DNA from 3 places in the Streptomyces sp. NPDC096105 genome. Region 1 is predicted to be linked to each of the others. Evidence: riboswitches for the same ligand, from Rfam matches in the RefSeq annotation. Region 1 holds a riboswitch; each other region holds the start of a gene.
The links. Region 1 has a riboswitch for cyclic di-AMP ahead of ACIQ8B_RS28975 (peptidoglycan DD-metalloendopeptidase family protein). Riboswitches for the same ligand answer to the same signal wherever they lie in the genome.
Positions count from the first base shown of each region.

Region 2: it holds a riboswitch for cyclic di-AMP, as region 1 does, so the genes downstream of both, ACIQ8B_RS26295 (M23 family metallopeptidase) here and ACIQ8B_RS28975 (peptidoglycan DD-metalloendopeptidase family protein) in region 1, are expected to answer to the same signal.
Region 3: it holds a riboswitch for cyclic di-AMP, as region 1 does, so the genes downstream of both, ACIQ8B_RS09640 (transglycosylase family protein) here and ACIQ8B_RS28975 (peptidoglycan DD-metalloendopeptidase family protein) in region 1, are expected to answer to the same signal.

Region 1 covers NZ_JBIWGC010000026.1:1,650-5,917, forward strand. The annotation lists gene ACIQ8B_RS28955 (aspartate aminotransferase family protein) at 1-357, shown strand, start outside; gene ACIQ8B_RS28960 (helix-turn-helix domain-containing protein) at 428-1,051, shown strand; gene ACIQ8B_RS28965 (DUF6126 family protein) at 1,063-1,176, shown strand; gene ACIQ8B_RS28970 (tyrosine-protein phosphatase) at 1,204-2,001, opposite strand; cyclic di-AMP (ydaO/yuaA leader) riboswitch at 2,544-2,708, shown strand; gene ACIQ8B_RS28975 (peptidoglycan DD-metalloendopeptidase family protein) at 2,713-3,645, shown strand; gene ACIQ8B_RS28980 (SGNH/GDSL hydrolase family protein) at 3,871-4,268, shown strand, end outside.
Region 2 covers NZ_JBIWGC010000020.1:96,790-101,057, forward strand. The annotation lists gene ACIQ8B_RS26285 (M16 family metallopeptidase) at 1-470, shown strand, start outside; gene ACIQ8B_RS26290 (M16 family metallopeptidase) at 467-1,855, shown strand; cyclic di-AMP (ydaO/yuaA leader) riboswitch at 2,058-2,223, shown strand; gene ACIQ8B_RS26295 (M23 family metallopeptidase) at 2,236-3,009, shown strand; gene ACIQ8B_RS26300 (GntR family transcriptional regulator) at 3,211-3,915, shown strand; gene ACIQ8B_RS26305 (HPr family phosphocarrier protein) at 4,058-4,268, opposite strand, start outside.
Region 3 covers NZ_JBIWGC010000004.1:386,912-391,179, reverse strand. The annotation lists gene eno (phosphopyruvate hydratase) at 1-1,100, opposite strand, end outside; gene ACIQ8B_RS09640 (transglycosylase family protein) at 1,369-2,079, opposite strand; cyclic di-AMP (ydaO/yuaA leader) riboswitch at 2,084-2,252, opposite strand; gene ACIQ8B_RS09635 (transglycosylase family protein) at 2,471-3,406, opposite strand; gene ACIQ8B_RS09630 (cytochrome P450) at 3,610-4,268, opposite strand, start outside.

The DNA of each region.
Region 1 (4,268 bases):
ACCGACCGCTACGAGCTGCTCGCCGACGTCCGCGGACGGGGTCTGATGATCGGCATCGAGTTCGGGCGGCCCCGCTCGCTGAAGCTGCGCTCGCGCTGGACCATGCTGCAGGCGGCCCGCAAGGGGCTCTTCGCGCAGATGGTGGTGGTCCCGCTGCTCCAGCGGCACCGTATCCTCACTCAGGTCTCCGGCGATCATCTGGAGGTGATCAAGCTGATCCCTCCGCTGATCATCGACGAGGGGGACGTGAACCGGTTCGTGGACGCCTTCACCGCGGTGATGGACGACGCCCACGAGGGCGGACTCATCTGGGACTTCGGCAAGACCCTGGTGAAGCAGGCGGTCGCCAACCGGTGAGGACCCGGCGTGGTTTGCCTCAGAGGCAAGGAAATTGCCTCAGGGGTAAGTCCTGGTGCTCAATGGGGGCATGAGCTCCTCCGAGACCGAACCGCGGGCGGAGGCCGCCGAAGCGCTGCCCGCGGTCGCTCCGCAGCTGCGCGCCCTGCGCCGTCGGGCCTCCCTGACGCTGGAGGCCGCCGCCCGGCAGGCGGGCCTGTCGCCCGCCCACCTCTCCCGGCTGGAGACCGGGCAGCGCCAGCCCTCGCTGCCGATGCTGCTCTCCCTGGCGCGGATCTACGGGACGACCGTCTCCGAGCTGCTCGGGGAGTCGGCCGCCGACCGGGACGCCGTGGTGCGCGCCGCCGACATGGATCCCACGGAGGCGGGCGGCTGGTCGTACTGGCAGGCCGGCGCCGCCGGACGCGGCATGCAGGCCCTGCGGGTCCATGTGCCGCACGGCTCCCAGGGCGACATCGTGCGGGTCCACCCCGGCGAGGAGTGGCTGTACGTCCTCAGGGGGCGGCTGCTGCTGTGCCTCGGGGACACCCTGCACCGGCTGTCCCCGGGCGACAGCGCCCACTTCGACTCGCTCACCCCGCACCGCATCGCCGCGCAGGACGCCGACGGTGTCGAGCTGCTGTTCGTCCACACCCTGCTGCAGAGTCCCACGGCCGCCCTGTGCCTGGGCCCGACCCCTGGAGAGACACCGTGACCGGCAAGGACATGGAGGAGAAGTTCCCCCGGGCCCTGTGGGTCCGTCTGTTCGTCTACGTCGTGGTGGGACACGTTTTCGCGGCCTTCATCTACTTCCTCTTCGAGATCGCGCCGAAGAAGTAGCAGCCGGCCGGGCGGCGGGAGCCGGCGTCAGTCGAGCAGGCGCTCGCGCAGCCGCTCCCGGCGGGCCGGCGTGAGACCGAGCCCCTGCTCCAGGTAGGCGTCCACGCCGCCCCAGGTCTCCTCGACGGTCTCGAAGGCCGCCGCCAGATACTCCTCACGCGCGTCGAACAGCGGGCTGAGCAGCTCCATGACCTCGGGGGAGTAGGCGTCGGGGGAGCTGCCGCTGCGGCGCACCTTGTAGCGGCGGTGCTTGGCGTTGGACTTCAGGTAGTCCTCGACGATCGCGTCGCGCTCCACGCCCACGGCGAGCAGGGTGACCGCCACGGACAGACCGGCGCGGTCCTTGCCGGCCGCGCAGTGCATCAGGGCGGGGACGCTGTCCTCGGCGAGCGCGCGCAGCACCTGGGAGTGCTCGGCGGTGCGCTCCTTGACGATCATGCGGTACGAGGTGATCATCCGGTCGGCGCCCTGGCCGTCGGCGAGGATCGCGCGGAGCTGGTCCAGGTCGCCGTCGCGCACCATCTTCCAGAACTCCGCGCCGTCGGCCGGGTCGCTCAGCGGCAGGTTGACGTTGCGCACGCCCGGCAGCTCGACGTCCGGCCCCTCCAGCTTCTGGTCGGCCGCGTTGCGGAAGTCGAACACGGTGTGCAGGCCGAGCGAGGCGAGGAAGGCGGCGTCCTCCGCGGTGGCGTGGGCGAGGTGACCGCTGCGGAACAGCACCCCGTGCCGCACCCGTCGGCCGTCCACCGTGGGCAGCCCGCCCACGTCGCGGAAGTTGCGCACCCCGGTCAGCTGGGGCTCGGTCGACGGGATCTCCTGCGTCACGGACGGCTCCTCCCACTCGGCGCCGTCGCCGCGGCTCGCCGACGGGCACCACTCGACGATACGACATACCTGCCTGGGGCAATGAGTTGTCCACAGGGTGGCTGAGCGGGCCCCGGACACCTGGCGGTGTGGCACTTTATGTCGCTTTTTGTCCGTTTGTGTGAGGCGTGTGACGGTTGGCGTCGCAAGGATCCGGATGTCGCCTCTGTGTCGTCCGTGGTGCCGAACTTTAGGTGATTACGGAGTTCTGCCCGATTGGAGCGGTTAGGGATAACTTGCCCCGATAGGGCGAGATTTGAGGACGGGGTGCGTGAGCATCGTCATACCGGTGACCGTGTGCTGTCGCCATGTCCACGTAATTCCCCTCCGTGACAAGGGAATTCGCCCGCGTGCCGCTTCCGGCATCAACGCACGGTGACGTCTTTTCCTCCTTTCGATCACGTAAAAAGCGGGTTCGCGGGAACCCGCGCTTGTTTCGCCGCGTCGGGGTCGCTTACGTTCCCAACCGATCCGGACGGACGCCTAATCCTGCCGCCGCCCGGAGCCCGCACACACTGACCCGACGTACGGCAGGAGCGGGGGACCCACAGGTACGACTGCCTGTTCCGGACCCCGGAAACAGGCTTGGGGTTAAGCCGCGCGGCAACGCGGCCGGACATCTCCAGTCCGCACCCGACAGCTCACCTCGTAGGCGCCGGAGAGGAATTCGTCATGCCCGCGAAGGGTAAGCACCGCCGTACCAAGGCTCAGCGTTTCACCCGCTCCATCGCCGTCGCCGGAACCGGTGGCGCCGCGCTCGCCCTGCCGCTCCTCGGCGCCACCGGCGCGCACGCCGCGACGCCGCAGTCGGCCCCCGAGAAGTCGGTCCAGTCGCTGTCCGTCACCGGCCAGCAGGCCAAGGCCGACAAGGGCGACGAGGCCCGCACGTACACCGTGAAGGCCGGCGACTACCTCGCCAGGATCGCCGAGGCGGAGCACGTCGACGGTGGCTGGAAGCAGCTCTACGCGGACAACCGCGAGGCCGTGGGTGACGACCCGTCGCTCATCCACCCGGGTCTGAAGCTCTCCCTCGGCGGCAAGGCCGTCGCCGAGAGCGCGCCCCGGCAGTCCACTTCGCCGCAGGCGTCGAAGCCCGCCGCTCCCAAGGCCGAGAAGCCCGCCGAGAAGCCCGCTCAGCAGCCCGCGCAGAAGTCGTCCGAGGAGTCCGCCTCCGACGGCGCCTCCACCCAGACCACCTCCGCCTACAGCTCGCCGGTGCCCGGCGGCGGCGTCGGCACCGCCTACAAGGTGGCCGGCAGCATGTGGTCCAGCGGCTACCACACCGGTGTCGACTTCAGCATCCCGACCGGCACCTCCCTGAAGGCCGTCGGAGCCGGCACCGTCGTCTCCGCCGGCTGGGGCGGCGCGTACGGCAACCAGGTCGTCATCAAGCTGAACGACGGTTACTACGCCCAGTACGCCCACCTGTCCTCGCTGTCCGTCTCGACGGGCCAGACGGTGAGCGCCGGCCAGCAGGTCGGTCTCTCCGGTGCGACCGGCAACGTGACCGGCCCGCACCTGCACTTCGAGATCCGCACCGGCCCGGACTACGGCTCGGACGTGGACCCGGTTTCGTACCTCCGCTCCAAGGGCGTCTCCATCTGACCCCTCGCGGCCCCCTTCCTGACACGCGCGCCGAAGGCCGGACCCCGATCCACGGGGCCGGCCTTCGGCGTGTCCGGGCCCGGCCCGTACCTGTTCCGGGCTCGGTCAAACCTCGGAGTGGCTTATCTCACCGTCCGTCAACCCCTCCCTACGGTCGCGTAGGTCACATCGGAAGGTGAATCATGTGCGGTTGTGGCAGACGATTCGAAGAGTGACAAGGCAACAGTGATCGGGTCGTACGTGGCGGTGGGGGACAGCTTCACCGAGGGCGTCGGCGACCCCGGCCCCGACGGGGCGTTCGTCGGCTGGGCCGACCGGCTCGCCGTCCTGCTCGCCGACCGCAGGCCCGAGGGCGACTTCCAATACGTCAATCTCGCGGTGCGCGGCAAGCTGCTGGACCAGATCGTGGCCGACCAGGTCCCCCGGGCCGTCGAACTCGCCCCCGACCTGGTCTCGTTCTGCGCGGGCGGCAACGACATCCTGCGCCCGGGCAGCGACCCGGACGAGGTCGCCGAGCGCTTCGAGAAGGCCGTCGCCCGGCTCGCCGCGGCGGCCGGCACGGTCCTGGTGACCACCGGGTTCGACACCCGTGGCGTTCCGCTGCTCAAGCATCTGCGCGGCAA
Region 2 (4,268 bases), on a different contig from region 1:
CCGTGACCGCCGGGTTCGGCCTGCTGCGGCTGGCCGGGGCGCCGTCCCTGGGCTGGCTGGACGTCAAGACGTCCGGCGACGTCGAGGTGCCCGTCATCGAGGCCGCCATCGACGAGGAGCTCGTCCGCTTCGCCGAGGAGGGCCCCACCGCCGAGGAGATGGAGCGCGCCCAGGCCCAGCTGGAGCGCGAGTGGCTCGACCGGCTCGGCACGGTGGCCGGCCGCGCCGACGAACTCTGCCGCTACGCCGTGCTGTTCGGCGACCCGCAGCTCGCCCTGACCGCCGTGAGCCGCGTCCTGGAGGTGACCGCCGAGGAGGTGCAGGAGGTCGCCAAGGCCCGCCTGCGGCCCGACAACCGCGCGGTGCTCGTCTACGAGCCCGTCGCCCCGGCGGCCGAGGACGCCACCGACGAGACCGAGGAAGCCGCAGCCGCAGCCGGCGCCGACGACAACGAGGAGACGGCGAAGTGACCGAGCTCGCCACGATGGAGTTCCACCCCCGGCCGCAGGCGGGCGAGGCCAAGCCCTGGGCCTTCCCGGCCCCCGAGCGCGGTGGCCTCGACAACGGCCTGACCGTGCTGCGCTGCCACCGCCCCGGCCAGCAGGTCGTCGCCGTCGAGGTGGTCCTCGACGCCCCCCTGGACGCGGAGCCGGAGGACCTCGACGGCGTCGCCACGATCATGGCGCGCGCCTTCTCCGAGGGCACCGACAAGCACACCGCCGAGGAGTTCGCCGCCGAGCTGGAGCGCTGCGGCGCCACCCTGGACGCGCACGCCGACCACCCCGGCGTCCGCCTCAGCCTCGAGGTGCCGGCCTCGCGGCTGGCCAAGGGGCTCGGTCTGGTCGCCGACGCCCTGCGCGCGCCCGCCTTCGCCGACAGCGAGATCGAGCGGCTGGTCCGCAACCGCCTCGACGAGATCCCGCACGAGCTGGCGAGCCCGTCCCGCCGCGCCGGGAAGGAGCTCTCCAAGGAGCTGTTCCCGGCGAGTTCGCGCATGTCGCGCCCGCGCCAGGGCACCGAGGAGACCGTCGCGCGCATCGACTCCGCGGCCGTGCGCGGCTTCTACGAGAAGCACGTCCGCCCGGCCACGGCGACCGCCGTGGTGGTCGGCGACCTCACCGGCGTCGACCTGGACGCGCTGCTCGCCGACACCCTGGGCGCCTGGACGGGCTCGCAGGCCCAGCCGCGGCCGGTGCCGCCGGTGGTCGCGGACGACACCGGCCGCGTGGTCATCGTGGACCGGGCCGGCGCCGTCCAGACGCAGCTGCTGATCGGCCGTGTCGGCCCGGACCGGCACGACCGGGTGTGGCCCGCGCAGGTGCTCGGCACGTACTGCCTCGGCGGCACCCTCACCTCGCGCCTGGACCGCGTCCTGCGCGAGGAGAAGGGATACACCTACGGCGTCCGGGCGTTCGGCCAGGTGCTGCGGTCCGCCCCGGACGGCACGGGCGCGTCGATGCTGGCCATCAGCGGCTCCGTCGACACCCCCAACACCGGTCCGGCACTGGACGACCTGTGGACCGTGCTGCGCACGCTGGCCGCCGAGGGCCTCACCGACGAGGAGCGCGACGTCGCCGTGCAGAACCTGGTGGGCGTGGCGCCGCTCAAGTACGAGACCGCCGCGGCCGTCGCGAGCACGCTGGCCGACCAGGTCGAGCAGCACCTGCCGGACCACTACCAGGCCGACCTGTACCGGCAGTTGGCCGCGACCGGCACCGTGGAGGCCACGGCAGCCGTCGTGAACGCCTTCCCGGTGGACCGTCTCGTCACCGTGCTCGTCGGTGACGCGGCGCAGATCAAGGCGCCCGTGGAGGCGCTCGGGATCGGCGAAGTCACCGTCGTGACGGCCGAGTAGGGCAGCCGCCGCACACGCGCGCGTGAAAGGCCCCGGTGACGGCGACGCCACCGGGGCTCCCTTATGCCCGAATTGGGGCGGAGGTTGCCTGTCTGCCCTGTGGTATGCGCTACAAAACCCGGGAATCGTTTGGGGATCGCGCGACGTCCCGCTTAGCTTCGTGCGGGCTGTTCGTCGGGCAGTGCGCCGCACCCGCGGCACCGGACAGCCATCGCCGAGTCCCCGTACGGCGCGAGCCAGGGGAGCCGGGGACCCACATGAGATCCCTGGGGTGAATCGGACGCCCGCGCGTGTCGCGAGGGGGTCCGTAGGAGACCTTCCTGCTCCGAACCCGTCAGCTAACCCGGTAGGCGAGAGGGAAGGAAAGGACCAGCCTGTACATGGCGTTCACCCGCGCCACCGGGAAGCACCGTCGTCCCAGCCGCGTCCAGCGCGGTTCCGCCCGCGCCGCGGGCGTCGCGGCCCTCGCGGGCACCGGCGTCGTCGGCTCCCTCGCGGCCCCCGCGCTCGCCGCCGAACCGGCCGCGGCACGGACCGGCCTCACCCCCGTCGTCACCCTGGGTGACGTGATCGCCGACCGCATCGACGCCCAGGCCGCCGCCCAGCACGAGGCCGCCCGCGTGGCGGCCGAGGCGGCCGCGCGCAAGGCCGCCGAGGAGGCGGCGCGCGAGCGGGCGGCCGAGGAGGCGGAGAAGGCCCGCGCCGCGAAGGAGCGCGCCGCCCGCGAGGCCGAGCGCAAGCGGCTCAACACCTTCGTCTCCCCGATCCCCGGCTCGTACGTCTCGACCGCCTACCGGAGCGGCGGCGCCATCTGGTCGTCCGGCAGCCACACCGGGATCGACTTCCACGCCGCGAGCGGCACGCCCGTCCAGTCCGTGGGCGTCGGCACCGTCGTCGAGGCCGGCTGGGGCGGCGCGTACGGCAACCAGGTCGTCATCAAGATGCACGACGGCACGTACACCCAGTACGCGCACCTGTCGTCGATCGCCGTGTCGGTGGGGCAGGAGGTCGCCGCCGGCCAGCAGATCGGTCTCTCCGGCGCCACGGGCAACGTCACCGGCGCCCACCTCCACTTCGAGGCCCGCACGTCCGCCGAGTACGGCTCCGACCTCGACCCGGCCGCCTACCTCCGGTCGCACGGCGTGAACATCTGAGGCGCGCCCGTCACGCCCTCGGGCCCCGGCTCCCCGCGAGCCGGGGCTTTCGCCGTTCCGGGGCACATCCGTCCCGGCGCCCTCCGTCCGAAAATCATGGAGGAATTCCGGTCCGCCGTCGGAAATCGCCGCCGATTGCAATAGAGTCACGAACGGACGTCAATCGTCGACGTTCCACGGGAATTGATCCGGAGGTCGGTCATGCGTATTCCCGCGCACTCGGTGTGCACGGCGATCCGGGACGACATCGTCGCCGGTGTCCACGGGCGCGGGAGCCGGCTCACCGAGGAACTGCTCGCCCGCCGCTACGGGGTCTCCCGCGTCCCCGTCCGCGAGGCCCTGCGCACGCTGGAGGCCGAGGGCTTCGTGGTGACCCGGCGGCACGCGGGCGCGTGCGTGGCGGAGCCCACCGAGCAGGAGGCCGCCGACCTGCTGGAGATGCGCCGGCTCCTGGAGCCCCTCGGCGCCTTGCGGGCGGCCCAGCGGCGCACCGACGCGCATCTGAAGGTGCTGCGGGGCCTGGTCAGGCTGGGGCAGGAACGCGTACGTCAGGGCAGCAGCGACGATCTGCGCTCACTGGGCGGCTGGTTCCACGAGACGCTCGCCCAGGCTTCCGGCAGCCCGGCGCTGACGTCGATGCTGACCCAGCTCAGGCACAAGATCGCCTGGATGTACGCGGTCGACGGGCCGGCCGACCCGGTGGCGTACTGGGCGGAGCACGGCGCGATCGTGGACGCCGTGGCCCGCGGCGACGGCGAGCGGGCGCGGACCCTCGCGGGGGTGCACGCCGAGCAGGCGAACGCCGGCCACCGGCTCCGGTTCGGCTCCGGCGCCGAGCGGTCCGTCCGCACGGACCGTGTGAGGAACGCGCAACATCCCGTACACATGCCGAGCCTGCGCCCTTAACACGGGCCCCGTACAAAAAGAGGGTGCGAAGGGCGGGGGATTTTTCGGCTGCCCGGAAATGGAAAGAGGAAAAGGAAAGGCCCGTCCGGGGTCCGGACGGGCCTTTCCGGGTCGCACGGCCGTCGCGTGCGGAAATACGGATTCAGACGGTCTCGGGGAGTTCCTCGAGGCCCTCGGCGACCAGCTTCGCCAGACGGTCCAGGGCGGCGTCCGCACCCTCGGCGTCGGAGGCGAGGACGATCTCCTCACCGCCCTGGGCGCCCAGGCCCAGGACAGCCAGCATCGAGGCCGCGTTGACAGGGGTGCCCCCGGCCTTGGCGATCGTCACCGGGACGCCTGCGGCCGTGGCGGCC
Region 3 (4,268 bases), on a different contig from region 1:
TCGCCGGAGCGGTGGGACATCATGCACTTGAAGCCGTTGCGCTGGGCCAGCTCGACGGCGTCCAGGGTCTCGGTGAGCGAGCCGATCTGGTTGACCTTCACCAGCAGGGCGTTGGCGGCGCCCTCCTCGATGCCGCGGGCCAGGCGCTCCGGGTTGGTGACGAACAGGTCGTCACCGACGAGCTGGACCTTGTCGCCGAGCTTGGCGGTGATGGTCTTCCAGCCCTCCCAGTCGTCCTCGAACAGCGGATCCTCGATGGACACGAGCGGGTACGCGTCGACGAGCTCCGCGTAGTACTCGGTCATCTCGGCGGCCGAGCGCTCCTTGCCCTCGAAGCTGTAGACGCCGTCCTTGTAGAACTCGGAGGCGGCCACGTCCAGGGCCAGGGCGATCTGCTCGCCGGGGGTGTAGCCGGCTTCCTGGATGGCCTCGAGGATGAGGTCGAGGGCCTCGCGGTTGGAGCCGAGGTTCGGGGCGAAGCCGCCCTCGTCGCCGAGGCCGGTGGCCAGGCCCTTGCCCTTCAGCACCTTCTTGAGGGTGTGGTAGACCTCGGCGCCCCAGCGCAGCGCCTCGGAGAAGGACTCCGCGCCGATCGGGGCGATCATGAACTCCTGGATGTCCACGTTGGAGTCGGCGTGCGAGCCGCCGTTCAGGATGTTCATCATCGGCACCGGCAGCAGGTGCGCGTTCGGGCCGCCCAGGTAGCGGAACAGCGGCAGGTCGCTGGCCTCGGAGGCGGCGTGCGCGACGGCGAGCGAGACGCCGAGGATGGCGTTGGCGCCGAGCGAGCCCTTGTTGTCGGTGGCGTCCAGGTCGAACATCGCCTGGTCGATCAGGCGCTGCTCGGTGGCGTCGTAGCCGACGAGCTCCGGGCCGATCTGCTCGATGACGGCCAGTACGGCCTTCTCGACGCCCTTGCCGAGGTAACGGCCGGCGTCGCCGTCACGGAGTTCGACGGCCTCGAAGGCGCCGGTGGAGGCGCCGGACGGGACGGCGGCACGACCCGTGCTGCCGTCGTCGAGGCCGACCTCGACCTCGACCGTGGGGTTGCCTCGGGAGTCCAGGATTTCCCGGGCTACGACGACGTCGATGGACGGCACGAGCATCTCCTTCTTGGGATGTGACGCGGGTGAGCGGGGCCGCGGGGGCCCTGCGAGTCCGAGCCTAACCGGCTCCGGGCGATCGGCCATCCGGCCGCCCGCCTCATGGACAGAACCGAGAGTAAATTGTTTCCGAACGGAACAAAGCAGGTTCGGGAAACCGTGACCGGAAAGCGTCCGGACATGACCCCGCCCCGGTGCGTACGGGGAAGAAACGCACCGGGGCGGGTGGCCCGTGGGGACGGGGGGAGGGACCGTGCGGCCGGCCTTACTTCAGGTGCAGCTGCTGGCCCGGGTAGATGAGGTCGGCGTCGTCGACGATGTCGTCGTTCAGCTCGAACAGCTTCGCCCAGCCGCCCTTGACGTCGTGCTCCGCGGCGATCGAGCTGAGGGTGTCGCCCTTGACGACCTTGTACTCGCCGTCGCCCTTCTCGACCTTCTCGCCGGTCGGGGTGGTGACGGTCTTCTTCTCGCTCTTCTGCTCGGCCTTCTGCTCGGCCGGGGCGGCCGGGCGCTCGGCGGAGCGGGAGGCCTTCTGCTCGCTCTCGCGGGACTCCGCGGCGCCGGACTCCTGGGAGGAGCCCTCGGCGGAGGAGCCGTTGTAGGCGGCGTTGGACAGGCCGGTGCCGCAGACCGGCCAGGCGCCCTTGCCCTGGCCCGCGAGGACCTTCTCGGCGATCTCGATCTGCTGGGCCTTGGTGGCCTGGTCGGCGGTGGCCGCGTACTTGGTGCCGCCGTACCCGGCCCAGGTGGAGGCGGAGAACTGCAGACCGCCGTAGTAGCCGTTGCCGGTGTTGATGGACCAGTTGCCGCCGGACTCGCACTGGGCGACGGCGTCCCACTCGGACGCGGTGGCGGCGGAGGCGTTGCCGGCCGCCATCAGCGGACCGGCGACGGCGGCGCCGGTGACACCGGCGATGGCGATGGCGCGAGTGGCCTTGGACGGACGACGGTGCTTGCCCTTGCCGGAAAACAGCATGGATGGATCCCCTCACCGACGCCTACGAGGTGAGCTGTCGGGTTCGGGCCGGTTGAGTTGCCCGGCCACGTCCCTCCCGGGACGCGGCTTCACCCCGAGCCGTACCGGACGTGAACCGTCCGGGTCCGGCGCCTACCTGGGTCCCCCGCTCCTGCCTACGGCGCATGACGCGACGACTGTTCCCGTGCTGCCACTGGCAGGATTCGGCGTGGCGGCAGCCGGGGCCCGCGATGGCGAGCGGTCACGACCGTAAGCACGGGCCCGACGGAATTTCAAAGATGATCAGGTCTTCTGAGACCTATCTCTCACAGCCCTTATTACGGACATTCAGCCCGAATCACTCCGTCAACTGCCGCCGCGCGGAGGCGCCTTCGAACGCCGCCCGCGCCCGCTACTCGCCGGTCTCCGCGTCCACGAGAAGCCGCTGACCTGGCAGGATCAGGTTCGGGTCGTCGCCGATGACCTGCTGGTTCTCGACGTAGAGCGCCGTCCATCCGCCGGTGAGGGCAAGGGAGTCGGCGATGGACACCAGACTGTCCCCGGCCCGCACGGTGTAACGGTCGTCGGCGGCCCCGGCCGGCGTGCCGGCGGAGCGCGAGGCGTGCCGGCCGGCCGACGAGGCCGCGGCGTCGGCGCGCTCGTCCTCCTGGGCGCTGGGGCCGCGGTGGCGGCCCGGGCCGGCGGACTCGGACTCGGTGACCTCCGAAGAACCGGTGCTCTGCCCCGACTTGTCCGACTCGTCACGCTCGGAGGCGGCGGGGGCGGACGGGGAGGCCTTGTCGTTCGCGTCACCCTCCTCCCCGCCGGACGAACCGGGCGTGGCGGACGGAGAGGGAGAAGCGGACGCATCACCCGGTTCCGGCGAACCGGACGGAGTGGTGGTGCCGGCGGTCCGGGAGTCGTCCGGGGTCGCGTCGTCGGCCACGCCCGGGTCGACGTCCGGGGACGCCGCGTCCTGGTTCAGGCCCGTGAGCAGGCCGCAGGCGCGCCACTTGCCGACCCCCTGGTCGGCGAGGAGCCTCTCGGCGACGGTGATCTGCTGGTTGCGGCTGGCCTGGTCGGCGCTGGGCGCGAACTCCAGGCCGCCGTAGGCCTCCCAGTCGTCCTGGGTCAACTGAAGGCCGCCGTAATAGCCGTTGCCGGTGTTCTGGCTCCAGGATCCGCCGCTCTCGCACTCCGCGACCCGGTCCCAGGTCTCGCCGTCCGCCGCACTGGCACTGCCCGCCCCGAGCAGAGGGATCGCGATGGCGGAGCCGGTCACCCCGGCCGCGACGAGAAGAGCCGGAGCCTGGCGAGGGCGACGGTGTCGGCCGTTCCCGGAGAGCATGCGGAAGCCTTTCACTCGGCGACGAGGACCGGCACGGTGAGCAAAACCTTGCGGCGCGCCGTACTTGATGGGTGAACGTATAGGCAGACGATCACTTGTCACAAGTTCATGCCGTGCAGATCACATGGAGATCACAGAGTTGAGCACGTCTCAGGTTTCCGCGCGTAACCCGCAGGAACCGGACAGGAAGGTCAGCCTCCTCGTCAGGCCCGTCCTGGACGCGGAGGAGAGAATTCCACCGGAAGCGTGCGGAGTCCCCGCATGATGAGGCCGCCGCGCCACCGCAGCTCGGCCGGCTCCACGGCGAGCCTGAGGTCCGGCAGCCGGGTCAGCAGGGTGGCCAGCGCGGTCTGCCCCTCCAGGCGCGCGAGGGGGGCGCCCAGGCAGTAGTGGATGCCGTGCCCGTACCCCAGGTGCTGGTTTTCGCGGCGGCCCAGGTCCAGGGTGTCCGGGTCGGCGAACCGCTCCGGGTCCCGGTCGGCCGCGGCCAGCACGACGAGGACCGGGTCGCCGGCCTCGACACGCTGCCCGCCGATGACCACCGGCTCGGTGGCGAACCGCCACGTCGCCAGCTCCACCGGCCCGTCGTAGCGCAGCAGTTCCTCCACCCCGGTCTCCAGCAGCCCGCGGTCCCCCTCGGCCAGCGCCCGTTGCAGGCGCTCCCGCTGCCCGGGGTGGGTGAGCAGGGCGTAGGTGCCGTTGCCGATGAGGTTGACGGTGGTCTCGAAGCCGGCGAAGAGAAGGATGAACGCCATCGCGGCGGCCTCGTTCTCGGTGAGGTGCTCCCCGTGGTCGGAGGCGCGGATCAGACCCGAGATGAGGTCCTCGCCGGGGACGGGCTCGGCGGGCAGCGCCTCGCGCT